2 regions of the Streptomyces sp. NPDC030820 genome follow, and region 2 is predicted to be linked to the other one. Evidence: riboswitches for the same ligand, from Rfam matches in the RefSeq annotation. Region 2 holds a riboswitch; the other holds the start of a gene.
The links. Region 2 has a riboswitch for cyclic di-AMP ahead of ACZ418_RS15030 (M23 family metallopeptidase). Riboswitches for the same ligand answer to the same signal wherever they lie in the genome.
Positions count from the first base shown of each region.

Region 1: another riboswitch for cyclic di-AMP. It lies ahead of ACZ418_RS05735 (C40 family peptidase); the one in region 2 lies ahead of ACZ418_RS15030 (M23 family metallopeptidase).

Region 1 covers NZ_JBVIEB010000002.1:244,547-252,077, reverse strand. Annotated here, with positions in the region: gene ACZ418_RS05745 (M23 family metallopeptidase) at 1-741, shown strand, start outside; gene pcrA (DNA helicase PcrA) at 784-3,303, opposite strand; cyclic di-AMP (ydaO/yuaA leader) riboswitch at 3,609-3,714, shown strand; gene ACZ418_RS05735 (C40 family peptidase) at 3,744-4,934, shown strand; gene ACZ418_RS05730 (tellurite resistance/C4-dicarboxylate transporter family protein) at 5,481-6,449, shown strand; gene ACZ418_RS05725 (hypothetical protein) at 6,453-6,806, opposite strand; gene ACZ418_RS05720 (C40 family peptidase) at 7,236-7,531, shown strand, end outside.
Region 2 covers NZ_JBVIEB010000005.1:17,619-25,149, forward strand. Annotated here, with positions in the region: gene lhgO (L-2-hydroxyglutarate oxidase) at 1-184, shown strand, start outside; gene trmB (tRNA (guanosine(46)-N7)-methyltransferase TrmB) at 242-1,066, shown strand; gene ACZ418_RS15020 (PrsW family glutamic-type intramembrane protease) at 1,109-2,515, shown strand; gene ACZ418_RS15025 (aldo/keto reductase) at 2,617-3,561, opposite strand; gene ACZ418_RS15030 (M23 family metallopeptidase) at 3,633-4,658, opposite strand; cyclic di-AMP (ydaO/yuaA leader) riboswitch at 4,668-4,814, opposite strand; tRNA gene ACZ418_RS15035 (tRNA-Met) at 5,135-5,208, shown strand; gene ACZ418_RS15040 (dihydrofolate reductase family protein) at 5,265-6,398, opposite strand; gene ACZ418_RS15045 (MarR family winged helix-turn-helix transcriptional regulator) at 6,476-6,997, shown strand; gene ACZ418_RS15050 (GTP cyclohydrolase II) at 7,080-7,531, shown strand, end outside.

The sequences.
Region 1 (7,531 bases), on a different contig from region 2:
GCCGCGCGCTCCCGCCGGCGTACGACCGCAAAGCGCTCCGCGCTGCTGACCATTGCCGTGCCCTCGGCCTGTGTGATGGGCGTCGCCGGGATCGCCGCCGCCTCGGTCGGCTCGCTGACCGACGACGGCCAGGACACCACGGCCTCCGCCTCGGACACGCACGCGGTCAAGGCCTCGGTCGCCAACAGCAAGCTGGACACCCAGCTCAACACCCTGTCCGCCGGCGCCCACGACTTCGCCGACCGGGCGAGCCGGACGCAGGAGCGGATCGACCTCAAGAACCAGCAGGAGCTGGAGCAGAAGAAGGCCGCCGCCGCGGCCGCGCTCAAGGAGCGGCTGCGCCCCAAGTTCGTGCTGCCGGTCACGCAGAAAGGGCTCAGCGCCTACTTCGGCCAGGCCGGGGTGAACTGGATGTCCGTGCACACGGGCATCGACTTCCCGGTGTCGTACGGCACCACGGTGATGGCCGCGACCGACGGCGTCGTCTCCACCAAGTGGAACAGCGCCTACGGCAACATGATGATCGTGACGGCGAAGGACGGCACGCAGACCTGGTACTGCCATCTGTCCAGCTACCGCGTCGCCGCCGGGACGTCCGTCAAGGCCGGCCAGCCGATCGCCTACTCCGGCAACTCCGGCAACTCCACCGGTCCGCACCTGCACTTCGAGGTACGGCCCGCGGGCGGGGCGGCCATAGACCCGCTGCCGTGGCTGCGGAGCCACGGGCTCGACCCGACGTAGAGCCCGGGGGCCTTCGCCCCCAGAACCCCTACGGCCTCTCCCCTACAGCTTCTCCACCGGCGCGTACCGCAGCAGCAGCCGCTTCGGCTTGGTGTCGCCGAAGTCGATCGTCGCCTCCGCGTTCCCGCCCGTGCCCTTCACGGCGACGACCGTGCCGAGCCCGAACTGGTCATGGGTGACCCGGTCCCCTACGGCGAGGGCGACCACCGGCTTCTCCGTGGTGCGCCGCGCGGCGAACCCGGACGCGCCCGACGCCGAGGAACGCGAGCGGGTCGAGGACAGCGAGGCCGCGATCCCGGAGGCCGGGCCGGAGGACACCGGCGCCGCCGCCCCAGTCCGCTTCCAGTCCACATGGGTGGCCGGAATCTCTTCCAGGAAGCGGGAGGGCGGGTTGTACGACGGCTGGCCCCAGGCGCTGCGCATCGCCGACCGCGTGAGATAGAGCCGCTCCCGCGCGCGCGTGATGCCCACGTACGCCAGGCGCCGTTCCTCCTCCAGCTCCTTGGTCTGGCCGAGGGCGCGCATGTGCGGGAAGACACCGTCCTCCATGCCGGTCAGGAAGACGACCGGGAACTCCAGGCCCTTGGCGGTGTGCAGGGTCATCAGGGTGATGACGCCGGAGCCTTCCTCGTCCTCGTCGGGGATCTGGTCGGAGTCGGCGACGAGGGCCACCTGCTCCAGGAAGTCGGCCAGGGTGCCCTGTTCCCCCTCCCCGCGCTCCTGCTCGAACTCCAGGGCCACCGCCGCGAGTTCCTGGAGGTTCTCGATGCGGGTCTCGTCCTGCGGGTCGGTGGAGGCCTGCAACTCGGCCAGATAGCCGGTGCGTTCGAGCACCGCCTCCAGGACGGTCGCGGGGCCCGCACCGGACTCGACGATGGTGCGCAGGTCCTCCATCAGCGTGTTGAACCGCTTGACGGCGTTGGTGGAGCGCGCGGCCATGCCGTACGCCTCGTCCACGCGCTTGAGCGCCTGCGGGAAGCTGATCTTCTCGCGCTGGGAGAGGGCGTCGATCATCGCCTCCGCGCGCTCGCCGATGCCCCGCTTGGGCACGTTGAGGATGCGGCGCAGCGGCACCGAGTCCTCGGGGTTGGCGAGCACACGCAGATAGGCCAGGACGTCCCGGACCTCCTTGCGCTCGTAGAAGCGGACCCCGCCGACGACCTTGTAGGGCAGGCCGACGCGGATGAAGACCTCTTCGAAGACACGGGACTGGGCGTTGGTGCGGTAGAAGACGGCGACATCGCCCGCCCTGGCCTCGCGCGCGTCGACCAGGCGGTCTATCTCGTCGGCGACGAACTGGGCCTCGTCGTGCTCGGTGTCGGCGACATAGCCGGTGATCCGCGCGCCCTGGCCGGCGTTGGTCCACAGGTTCTTCGGGCGGCGGGACTCGTTGCGCTCGATGACCGCGTTGGCGGCGGACAGGATGGTCTGTGTGGAGCGGTAGTTCTGCTCCAGCAGGATCGTCGTCGCGTTCGGGTAGTCCTCCTCGAACTGGAGGATGTTGCGGATCGTCGCGCCGCGGAAGGCGTAGATCGACTGGTCCGCGTCACCCACGACGCACAGTTCGGCGGGCGGGAGGTCGTGCTCGCTCGGCGGGGTGTCCTCGTCGTGCTCGCCGGTGCCCACGAGTTCGCGCACGAGCGCGTACTGGGCGTGGTTGGTGTCCTGGTACTCGTCGACGAGGACATGCCGGAAGCGGCGGCGGTAGTGCTCGGCGACGTCCGGGAAGGCGCGCAGCAGGTTGACCGTCGTCATGATCAGGTCGTCGAAGTCGAGCGCGTTGGCCTCGCGCAGGCGCGACTGGTAGAGCGCGTATGCCTGGGCGAGGGTCTTCTCGAAGCCGTCGGTGGCCTGGGTTGCGAAGTCCTCCTCGTCGATCAGCTCGTTCTTCAGGTTGCTGATCTTCGCGCTGAACGACTTCGGCGGGAAGCGCTTGGGGTCGAGGTCCAGGTCGCGGCAGACCAGGGCCATCAGGCGCTTGCTGTCGGCGGCGTCGTAGATGGAGAAACTGGAGGTGAAGCCGAGCTTCTTGCTCTCCCGGCGCAGGATGCGCACGCACGCGCTGTGGAAGGTCATCACCCACATCGCGTTCGCGCGCGGGCCGACGAGCTGCTCGACGCGCTCCTTCATCTCCCCCGCGGCCTTGTTGGTGAAGGTGATCGCGAGGATCTGGCCCGGGTGCACATGCCGCTCGGCGAGCAGGTGGGCGATGCGGTGGGTGAGCACGCGGGTCTTGCCGGAGCCGGCGCCGGCGACGATGAGCAGCGGGGAGCCGGCGTGCACAACTGCGGCGCGCTGGTTGTCGTTCAGCCCCTCCAGCAGCGCCGCCGCGTCGAGGACGGGACGCGGGGCGCCGTCGCGGTAGTACCCTCCCCCACTCTCGGCTCCGCTCGAGCGGGGGGACCCCCATCGGTCCGGCGGCACGTCGAACTTCCCGCCGAACAGATCGTCCGGAAGCGGCTCCGGAGCGTGATCGTCCTCGGGCGGCGGCGGGGGCTCCTCCTCGCGCCCGCGAGGGGCCTGGAGGTCCGCCAGGAAGCTGTCGTCAAAGAGGCTGCTCATCGCTCTACGAGTCTAGGGCGCCCCACCGACAACCGGTCGCCGTCCCAGGAACCCGACCGGTCCGGAACGGAGTTGATCTTCACCGTCGAATGGCCCGCACCCTGCTCACACAGGGGAACCGTCCGATGACAGACGAGCGAAACCCACCTCAGGTCACGAAAATGTATCGGACATATCACGCACCAACCTTCACAGGAGTCACACCAGTTGGCTAGCGTGCGTTCGGGCCGTACGACCCCTACCGGCGAGCCTCGCCGGGCCGCGCGGCCCCCGCCGAGTCTGGCGCGTCCCGCGGGGCGCCCGGAGCCGGGGACCCACCGACCTTTGGGGTGAATCGGCCGGCTCCCACCCGGGACGCCGCCGTAGGGCAACCCTTCCGAACCACCGCCCGAACCCGACAGCTAACCCGGTAGGCGGCCCACTGGAAGGAGTCGCCTCCCTTGGCGTCGCACCGCAAGCCGCGCCCCGGCGGGACCATCGGAACCGGCCTTCGCGCTCCCGCCCTCGCCACCGCCGCCCTCACCTCCATGGCTGTGCTCTCGCAGACCGCGGAGGCCGCCCCGAGTACCGATCACGCCAAGCCGAGCCTGGAGGAGGTCGAGAAGAAGGTCGACGATCTCTACCGCCAGGCGGAGTCGGCGACCCAGAAGTACAACGCGGCCAAGGAGCGGACCGGCAAACAGCGCGGCCGCGTCGACGCCCTGCGCGACGACGTCGCCCGGCGCACCGCACGCCTCAACAAGGCCCGCGAGGAGCTGGGCTCCTTCGCCGCGGCCCAGTACCGCACCGGCGCCGCCGCCCCCGACACGGCCACCTTCCTGCTGGCGAACGACCCGCAGGACTACTTCGACCAGACCCAGCTGATGAACCGGCTGACCTCGCGGGAGAAGACCGCGGTCGACGACTACATCGGCGAGCAGGCCGCGACCATGAAGAAGCGGCGCGAGGCCGCGGAGAGCCTGCAGACGCTGACCGACTCACAGCACGACCTGCAGACCGCCAAGGCCACCGTGCAGAAGAAGCTGGCCACGGCGCGCGAGCTGCTGTCGCAGCTGACGGCCCAGGAGAAGGCGCGGCTGGCCGCCATCGAGCGGGCGAAGGAGCAGGAGGCGGCGCGCAAGGCGGCCGAGCTGGCGAAGCAGCAGGCAGCTCAGCAACAGGCCGCCTCGTCGTCGTCCACCTCCGCGGGGTCCGCCTCCGGATCCGGTTCTACGGGCTCCGGCTCGACGGGCTCCGGCTCGACCGGGTCCACCACCACGTCCAGCTCGTACGACACCAAGGCCGAGAAGGCGATCGCCTTCGCCCGCGCGCAGATCGGCAAGCCGTATGTGTGGGGCGCCACCGGTCCGGACTCCTACGACTGCTCGGGCCTCACCCAGGCCGCCTGGAAGGCCGCCGGCGTCACGCTTCCTCGCACCACGTACGACCAGGTCAACGCGGGCACCACGGTCTCGCTCGCCGACGCGCGGCCGGGCGACCTGATCTTCTTCTACGACGACATCAGCCACGTCGGCATCTACATAGGCAACGGCATGATGATCCACGCCCCGAAGCCGGGCGCGTACGTCCGCGAGGAGTCGATCTACTACGGCGGCGAGTCGATCATCCACAGCGTGGTCCGCCCGGGCTGACCGCCCATCCCGGGCACGGCCGCGCCCCGGCCGACTCGCGCTCCACGCGCGCGTGCCATCGCATTGCAGGGCCACGCGCGCGTGCCGCGCGAACGGCACGTCCACGCGGGCGCGTGCCTACGCCCTGGGCTCCACGCGCGCGTGCCGGTGTCTTGGGGGTGCGCGTCGGCGGATGGCCTGTCCATGGGCGCATACCGGCGTCCTCCGCGTCCACGCGCGCGTGGGGCCGTTTGGCTGGTGCGACAGGGCATGAAGGTCGCGCCGTCCGCGTCCACGCGCGCGTGGGGCCGTTCCTCCGTCGATACGCGCCGCGCGCCGACCGTTCCTTTGACCACGCACGCCGGCCGCTCCTCCATCCACGCGGCCAACGCCCTCCAGCCCCCGTCCACGCGGCCACAGCCTTCCGGCATCCACGCGCCCCGGCTTCCCTGCCTCCGCAAGCGCGGTGCCGACCTTTCACGGTCCCGCGCGCGTACCGGCGTTTTTGCTGTCCACGCGCGCGTGCCCTTCCGGGCGAGCACCCCGCGGCTCCCTAGCATCGGGCGCATGCCCGGCATCTCAGGTCGTCTGCGTGCGTTGTGGGCGGGACGGTCCCCCGCGGCCGGGGCCGCCGTGATGGCGACCGGCATCCTGTCGGTGGGGCTGCACATGACCGGCGACGAGACACTCTCCCGGTTGGTGCTGGCGCTGGCGTGCGTCGCCTGGGCCGCGCTGGCCGCCGAGTTCGTGCTGCGGCTGGTCGGCGAGCGGCAGCGCTGGGCGACCGAGGCGGAGAGTCCGGGCGCGCTCACCTCCGTCGCCGCGACCACGGTGCTCGGCACCCGGATCTCGGCGCTGGGCGGGCAGACCCTGGCCGAGGCGCTGCTGGCGCTCGCGGCGGTGCTCTGGCCGGTACTGCTGTTCCTGATCGTACGGCGCTGGCGGCCGCGCATGCCGGGGGCGGTGTTCCTGTGTTGCGTGGCGACGGAGGGGCTCGCCGTACTGGCCGCCACGCTGGCCACGGCCGAGCGCACGGCGTGGCTCGCGCACACCGCGCTGGTGCTGTTCTGGCTGGGTCTGGTGCTCTACGGCCTGGCGCTGGCCCACTTCGACGTACGGCAGGTGCTGGAGGGGGCGGGCGACCACTGGATCGCGGGCGGGGCGCTCGGGATCTCGACGCTGGCCGGGGGGAACCTGCTCATCGCCGGGGACTCGGGCATGTACCTGTGGAACGCGGACGACCGCGACGTGCTGCGCACCGTGACGGTCGTGCTGCTCGTGCTGGATCTGGTCTGCTACGCCGTCCTGCTGGCCGCCGAGGCGGTGCGCCCCAGGCCCGGCTACCACGTACTGCGCTGGGCGACGGTGTTCCCGATGGGAATGACGGCGGTGGCGACGCTGTCCGTCGCGACCGTCTTCGGCGTACCGTGGCTCACCTGGCCGGGACGGGTGCTGCTGTGGGCGACGGTGGCCGTGTGGCTCGCGGTCGCCGCCGGTGCGGTGCTCGCGGCCCGCGTCGGCGGCAGGGACGGATGACCGTCAGGTCCACAGGACGGCGATGAAGATGTTCGCCATGGTCAGCAGGCCGACCAGCCCGAACACACTCTTGTCGATCTTCTCCTCGTCGCGCTTCACGTAGACCAGCCCGAGAATCACGATCAGCAGCGCCAGCTTGACGCCGATCTTGATGGTGTTGACGTGGTGGTCGTCGGCCTGGTTGAGGCCGACCAGGACCACGCCGGTGACCAGCATGGTCAGCGCGCCGTGCAGCATCGCGGGCACGAACCGGGCCGTGCCCTGGCCCATCGCCTTCATCTGGGTGAGGAAACCGCCGAGCAGCGCGGCGATGCCGATGATGTGCAGGCCGACGAAGAGATGGATGAGTACGTCCATGGGCCCGGAGCCTAACGAGGGGCCCCGCGGCCTCCTGCCACCGGCCCCACTCACAGGGGCCGGCGAGCACACGGACGATCTTGCATATATGCGCCCCATAGCACCCCACGCCTCCCGTCCGTCCCGTTTTCCGCACTTCGGTCACCACGCTCTGTGAAGGCGACTCCTCCAAGGCGGCCATACGCTCACTTACGGTCACATCGCGGTCCATCGAGGGCAGTTCCGCACACCGCGTTACCCACTCGTCACAGTCGGGCCTAGCGTCCTCCCCCAGGTGACCGGCTCCCCACCGCCGCCCGGGCCAGGGGCGGCCGTCGGCCACCACCGCCGAGAAGGGTCCGGCGGTGGCCCGCTTCCCCTGTGCGGGCCGCCGTCGGACACACGGACCTCTCGGTCGTACGAGTCGTACGGAAGGACGTGACGGTCCAGGTGGCAGCGCACCGCAAGGCCCGGCAACGCTCAATGGGCGGTCATACGGCCCGGACGGCCGCCACGCTCGCCCTGGCGGGCGCGGCCACCGCGACGGGGTTCGACGGGACCGGACACGCCGAGCCGCAGCTGACGCCGGCGCAGGTGAAGGCCAAGGTGGACCAGCTGTACCAGGACGCCGAGGCCGCGACCGAGAAATACGACGGCGCGAAGGAGAAGGCGGACACGGAGCAGCGGCGGCTGAACGCGCTGCGCGACGAGACCGCCCGCAAACAGCAGAAGCTCAACACCGCCCG
Region 2 (7,531 bases):
GGCCCCGGCCGGGGTGCGGGCGCAGGCGGTGCTGCGGGACGGGACGCTGGTGGACGACTTCCTGATCAAGGAGGGGGCTCGCGCCGTGCATGTACTGAACGCGCCCTCGCCCGCGGCCACCGCTTCCTTGCCGATCGGGCGAGAGGTAGGACGCCGGGTGCTGGACATGCTCGGTGCGCTGTAGTGGGCGTCCCGGGTGCCGGTCCGTTCGTCAGGGCCGCGCCGTAAAATCTGTCCTACTGTGTCTGACTTCCTCAACGCCCCCGAAGCCCCCTTGCCGGCCCCCCACACCCCCGGCGCGTCCATCCGGCATACCCGGGCCAAGGGGGAGCCCCGGTTTCCGGACGGTCCCAAGGCCGATCCCGCCGGGTCGCACTTCGAGCGGCGGATCCGGAGTTTTCAGCCACGGCGCAGCCGGGTGACCGCCGGGCAGGCGGACGCCCTGCAGCGGCTGTGGCCCAAGTGGGGGCTGGACATCGACGGGCAGCAGGTCATCGACCTCGGTGAGCTGTTCGGGAACGACGGGCCCGTCGTCCTGGAGATCGGGTTCGGGATGGGCGAGGCCACCGCGCAGATGGCCGCCGCCGACCCGGACACCAACATCCTCGCCGTCGACGTGCACACCCCGGGCCAGGGCAATCTGCTGGCTCTCGCCGACCGGAGCGGGCTGTCCAACGTGCGCGTGGGCAACGGGGACGCGATCATCCTGCTCCGGGAGATGCTCACCCCCGACTCGCTCGACGGGCTGCGGGTCTACTTCCCGGATCCCTGGCCCAAGAAGCGGCACCACAAGCGGCGGCTCATCCAGCCCGAGTTCCTGACGCTCGCCGCGACCCGGCTGAAGCCCGGAGCGATCGTGCACTGCGCGACCGACTGGGAGCCGTACGCCGAGCAGATGCTCGAGGTGCTCAGCGCCCATCCCGACTTCGAGAACACGCAGGCGGACGGCGGTTTCGCCACGCGCCCCGAGTTCCGGCCGCTGACCCGTTTCGAGGGGCAGGGACTGGACAAGGGACATGTGGTGAACGATCTGCTCTTCCGTCGCGTACCGCATCAGGGCCGGTAAACCGCTCCAGCCCCTCGCCCCGACACCGTTAGGGTCGATGCCGTGGCCACCAGTCCTCCGTTTCCGACGTATCCGCCGGGCCCCCACGGCCCCGTGCTGCTCCGCCATCCGCACTGGTGGCAGCGCAGGTGGGTGCGGTACGGGGCGCTGATCACACTGCTCGCGCTGTCCGGTCTCGTCATCCTCGCGCTGGTGCGCAGGCAGACCGGCACCGAGGGGTTTCTCGTCGGGCTCGGTCTTGCCGTGCTGCCCGTGCCCTGGCTGCTAGCCGCCTTCCGGTGGCTGGACCGGGTGGAGCCGGGCCCCTGGCGGAACCTGGTCTTCGCCTTCGCCTGGGGAGCGTGCGCGGCGGCGCTGATAGCCATCGTCGCCAACAGCTTCGCGACCAAGTGGATAGCCACCGCCACCGCCGATCCGACCAGTGCCGACACCCTGGGCGCCACCGTGATCGCGCCCATCGTGGAGGAGTCCGCCAAAGCCGCCGCCGTCCTGCTCGTCTTTCTCTTCCGCAGACGTGACTTCACCGGGATCGTCGACGGGGTGGTGATAGCGGGCATCACCGCCACCGGGTTCGCGTTCACCGAGAACATCCTCTACCTGGGTACGGCATTCGGCGCCGACCAGGTCAGCGGCGGCGCTGGTATCGCCTCCGTCACCGCCGCCACCTTCTTCGTGCGCATCGTGATGTCGCCGTTCGCGCACCCCCTGTTCACCACCCTCACCGGCCTCGGCTTCGGCTTCGCCGCGTTCTCCGCCGAGCGGCAGCGCGCCCGGCGGGTGCTGCTGCCGGTCTGCGGCCTGCTGCTCGCGATGAGCATGCACGCCTTCTGGAACGGCTCCTCCACCTTCGGCGAGTTCGGGTTCTTCGCCGTCTACGGCGGATTCATGGTGCCCGTGTTCGGGCTGCTGACCTGGCTCGCGATCTGGACCCGGCAGCGGGAGCTGCGGACCGTGCGCGAGGAGCTGCCGGCGTATGTGCTGGCCGGGTGGCTGGGGCCGGCCGAACCGCTCGCGCTCGGGTCGATGCGGGCGCGGCGGACGGCCCGTGACTACGCCCGGCACCACGGTGGCCGGCCGGCGGCGCGGACGGTGACGCAGTACGAGGCGTACGCCACCTCGCTCGCCTTTCTGCGGCACCGGGGACGCAAGGGGAAGGCGGGGGCCGACTTCGTCGTACGGGAGCGGGAGCTGCTGGACGAGCTGTGGCAGCGGAGGGAAGTGGCTCGGCCGGCGCTGGAGTACGCCGCCCGGGCAACGGTTCCGTTGCCTGTGTACTGGGCGCCGATGCCTGCGGCGGCCGGGCCGGGTTACGGGTATCCGCCGGTGCAGATGCCTCCGGCGGCCGGGCCGGGTTACGGGTATCCGCCCGTACAGATGCCTCCGGCAGCCGGGCCGGGTTACGGGTATCCGGCGGTGCCGTATTCCGTGTACAACCCGTATCGGTCGTAGCCGGTCGGGTTGCGGAGGGTTCGGCACCGCCGGACCGCGCCGCCCTGGCAGAGCGCCGTTGCGGCGGGGGGAAACAGGCGGAGCCTGTCACTGATGGAGCACTAGGCCGACGCCTGCGTCAGCTGTGCCACTTCCTCGTCCGTCAGCTTCAGGTCCACCACGCCCAGCAGGTCCGGGAGCTGGTCCACCGTGCGGGCCGAGGCGATCGGGGCGGTGATCGTCGGCTGGACCGCGAGCCAGGCGAGGGCGACCGTGGCGACGGGGGCGTCGTGGGCGGCGGCCATCTCGTCGAGCGCCGAGAGGACCTTCTGGCCGCGCTCCGACTCCGCGTACTCCTGGGCGCGGCCCGCGCGGGCGCTGTCGACCTTGGTGCCGGGGCGGTACTTGCCGGTCAGGAAGCCCGCGGCAAGGGAGAAGTAGGGCACGGAGGACAGGCCCTCCTTGGCGGCCAGGTCCTGCAGCGGGCCCTCGTAGGTGTCGCGGGAGACGAGGTTGTAGTGGGGCTGGAGGGCGACATAGCGGGCCAGGCCCTCGCGGTCGGAGAAGTCGAGCGAGGCCTTCAGGCGCTCGGGGCTGATGTTGGAGGCGGCGATGTGGCGGACCTTGCCCGCCTTCACCAGCTCGTCCAGCGCGCCGATGATCTCCTCGACCGGGATCTCGGGCTTGTCGAAGTGGGTGTAGTAGAGGTCGATGTAGTCGGTGTCCAGGCGGCGCAGGGACGCGTCCGCGGCGGCCTTGATGTTGGCGGCGGACAGGCCCTGGAACTCGGGGTGCTGGCTGACCTTGGTCGCGATGACGACGCGGTCACGGTTGCCGCGGGACTTGACCCACTTGCCGATCACCGTCTCGGACTCGCCACCCTTGTGGCTCTCGATCCAGGCCGAGTAGGAGTCGGCGGTGTCGATGAAGTTGCCGCCGGCCGCCGTGTAGGCGTCGAGGACGGCGAAGGAGGTCTCCTCGTCGGCGGTCCAGCCGAAGACGTTGCCGCCGAGGCAGAGCGGGAAGACCTCGAGGCCGGAGGAGCCGAGTGTGCGCAGAGAAGTCATGCTCTGCATCAACACCGGCGACGGATCATCGCATTCCGCCGCCGGTGCAAAGTCCTCCGGACAGACGGCTGTCAGGGGGTGAGGCCCTTCTCGCGCAGCCAGGGCGCCGGGTCGATGGCGGTGGCCTGGCCGTTCGGGTGGACCTCCAGGTGCAGGTGCGGGCCGGTCACGTTGCCGGTGGCGCCGACCCGGCCGATGACCTGGCCGGTGGAGACCTTCTGGCCGACGGAGACGTTGATCGAGGACTGGTGGCAGAACCAGAGCTCGGTGCCGTCGTCGAGGGTCAGGACGGTGCGGTAGCCGTAGGCGCCGGCCCAGCCCGCCTCGGTGACCGTGCCGCTGTGGATGGCCTTGATGAGGGTGCCGGTGGGGGCGGCGAAGTCGAGGCCGGTGTGGTAGCCGGAGGACCACATCGCGCCGGGCTGCCCGAAGGTGCCGGTGATCGTGTACGAGACGACCGGCAGCGTGTACTGCTTGGCCAGCTCGGCGAGCCGCTTGGCCTCGGCCGCCTTCTTGGCGTCGGCCTCCGCCTGCGCCTTGGCGGCAGCGGCCTTGGCGGCGGCCGCCTGCTCCGCCTTGGCGGCCGCGGCCGCGGTCTGCTGATCGGCGGCGGCGATCGCGGCGGCGGTGGCCTTGCTGTCGGCCTGGCCCTTCTGCTGCTCGGCCTGGGCCATGATCCGGTTGCGCAGGGCCTCGCCGGCGTTGCTGCTGTCGGCGCTGTCGGTGCTCACGCCCACCTTGCTGAGGCCGGAGGTGGCCTGGGGAGCGTCGGTGGGGTTGGCACCGAAGATGTGCTCGACGGAGTCCAGGTCCGGCAGGGATATGGAGACCGGCGGCTTGCCGGTGTTCGCGCTGGCCATGCCGCCCGCGCCGACCGCGGCCAGCACGCCGACGCCGAGGACGGTGGAGCTGCGCGCGAAACCGCCGCGCTGTTTGGAGACGCGGTGCCGGCCGCGGAGCGAGGTGACGGAGTCCTCGGTGGGGTTCCACTCCTCCCAGGGCCCCTCCTCGGCGCGGTAGGCGCCGTAGCCGAAGGTCTCCGGCTCGGCTTGCGGGGGCATGAACGGGGCTTCTGGGGCGGGCCGGTTGGACGCCACTCGGGCGTACTCCTTTCCTTCCTCCGCCTACCGGGTTAGCTGACGGGTTCGGAGCAGGAAGGTCTCCTACGCGCGTATACCAACTGCGGCATTCGCGCGATTCACCCCAAGGTGGTGGTTCCCCGGCTCCCTTGCGGGATTCGGCGCGTGCGCACGGAGCCGACTCTTGTGACGGCTGGGACGACCGCGCTGCGTTATCGAACGTTAATAGACGTGACAGCCACTTTCCAAGCCGTTCGGCTTGATCATTAACGTTTCCGGCCGTGGACTTACCGGTCAGGAGCGCTGCAAACCGGGCGAGTTGACCGCCGTACATGAGTGTCGGTGTTTTTGATGGTGTCTCAGATGTTATGCGGAGGGCGGTCGTCCGGTCACTGTCGGTGAAAGTGATCGACCGGCGATCACGGGCCGGCGAGGGGCGCAAGCGGTGTGGCGCCGACCGGATGAGCGTGTGGTGTACAGTAGAGACACAACGACGCGGGGTGGAGCAGCTCGGTAGCTCGCTGGGCTCATAACCCAGAGGTCGCAGGTTCAAATCCTGTCCCCGCTACTGAAGACTCAGGGCCCGGAATCCCAAGGATTCCGGGCCCTGAGTGTGTGACGGGCTCAGCCCAGCAGATGCCCGTTCGGCGCCTTGGCGAGTTCCTCCAGCTCGGGCAGTGCGACGACCTCCGCACCCCCCTTGACCAGCAGCCCCGTACCGTCGGCTCCCGCGACGAACGTGTCCGGCTCCTGCCACGCCGTGACCACCCGCCGTACCCCCGCCCGAAGGATCAGCTCGGCACAGGGCGCGGGCCGCGAGGCACGCCGGGCACAGGGCTCCAGGCTGCTGTACACCGTGGCACCGGCCAACCGGGGATCCGCCGGGTCGACCTTCGCAAGCGCCGCCTCCTCCGCATGGACCACGGGATCCTCGCCCTCCCGGGAGTGACCACGAGCCAGCTCCGTACCGTCCGCCGCGACCACCACCGCGCCGACGCTGAACGCCGTCTCCGAGGGCGGGCACAGCGCGGCGAGTTCACAGGCGGTGCGCAGCCAGTGACGGTCGGCGGCGGTGGCGACCGGGCCGGTGCCGGGGGCGGTGGGCTCGTAGCGCATGAGGACCACGTCCTCGATCCGGCGGGTCTCGGTCAGGCGCAGCCGGCCGGCCTGGTAGCCACCGGGGCCGAACAGGCGGGGCGCGGCCGGGTCGCCGACGAACAGCGGCGCGAGGACGAGCTGGAGCTCGTCGGCGAGACCCAGCTGCAGCAGCTGGGTGTGCACCGTGCCGCCGCCCTCGACCATGAGCCGTCCGACTCCGCGCACGTCGTGCAGGTGGGACAACAGGGCCCGCCAGTCGAGGCGGGGGCCGAGCGGGACGACATCGGCGGTGTCACCGACGCGCCGGACCGCCCGCTCGGCGCCGTGGTCGGTCGTGTAGACGAGCTTGTCGCCGCCGGTGTGCCAGAAGTTGGCGTCGGGGTCGAGGTCGCCGGTGGCGGTGACCGCCACCTTCAGCGGGTACTCCGGCTTGCCCGCCCGGACGCGGGCGGCGCGGCGCTCGGCGGAGTTGACCAGCAGCCGCGGGTTGTCGGCGCGGATCGTGCCGGCGCCGATCAGGATGGCGTCGACGGAGGCCCGTACCGCGTCGACCCGGTCGAAGTCGGCAGGACTGGACAGCAGGAGCCGGTCGGGACCGGTGTCGTCGAGGTAGCCGTCGAGGGAGACGGCGGCGGACAGCAGCACGTACGGGTACGACATCGGCGCGGTCTCCTGCGAGGCGAGGCTTGGTTCAAGCCGAGCTTGGTTCAAGTTTGAAACAAACTTACACTGGCGGCATGACGACCCGCTGGCTCACCCCCGAGGAGCAGCGCGCCTGGCGCGCTTATCTCGCCGCGACGCACCTCCTGGAGGACGCGATCGACCGACAGCTCCAGCAGGACGCCGGCATGCCGCACCTGTTCTACTCCGTGCTGGCCAACCTGTCCGACGCGCCCGACCGGCGGCTGCGGATGACCGACCTCGCCGAGACGCTGAAGATCACGCGCAGTCGGCTGACCTATGCGGTGACCCGCCTCGAACGGGACGGGCTGGTGCGCCGGGAGGACTGCCGCTGGGACAAGCGCAGCAGCATCGCGGTGCTGACGGACGAGGGGATGGCCGTCCTGGAGCGTACGGCACCGGGCCACGTCGAGACCGTGCGCGCCACCCTGTTCGACCGGCTCACGCCGGAGCAGGTGGGGCAGCTGGAGGAGATCTGCACGGGGATCGCACGGGGGCTGCAGGGCGACGGCGCCGAGACCGGGGCGGAGGACGTGCCCTGGCGGCGGCGTTCGTCATGTTCCTCGTCCGACGATTGATTGCTTTAAGTTTGAAGCATGAGGTAGGGTCCCCCGAGTACGCTGCTTCAAATCTGAAGCAACCGCCTCCGGAGGGACCCGCATGCCCGACACCCCCGCCGCCACGCCGCGCGCCCGCGTTCGGGTACCGCTGCGCTTCCACGACGGCTACAGCGTCGACGCCGAACTCGTCACCTTCCACGGCTTGGCGGACGGCCAGGAGCACGTCGCCGTCGTCCTCGGCGACCCCGCCCCCGGCACGGTTCCGCTGGTGCGCCTGCACTCCGAGTGCCTGACCGGCGACGTCTTCGGCTCGGCCCGCTGCGACTGCGGACCCCAGCTGCGCGAGGCGGTCGAGCGCATCGCCGACCGCGGCGGCGTCCTGCTCTACCTCCGCCAGGAGGGCCGCGGCATCGGTCTCTACAACAAGCTCGACGCGTACGCCCTCCAGGACCAGGGCCTCGACACCTACGAGGCGAACGCCGCGCTCGGCCTGCCGGAGGACGCCCGCGACTACACGGCCGCCGCACAGATGCTCGCCGCCCTCGGCATCGG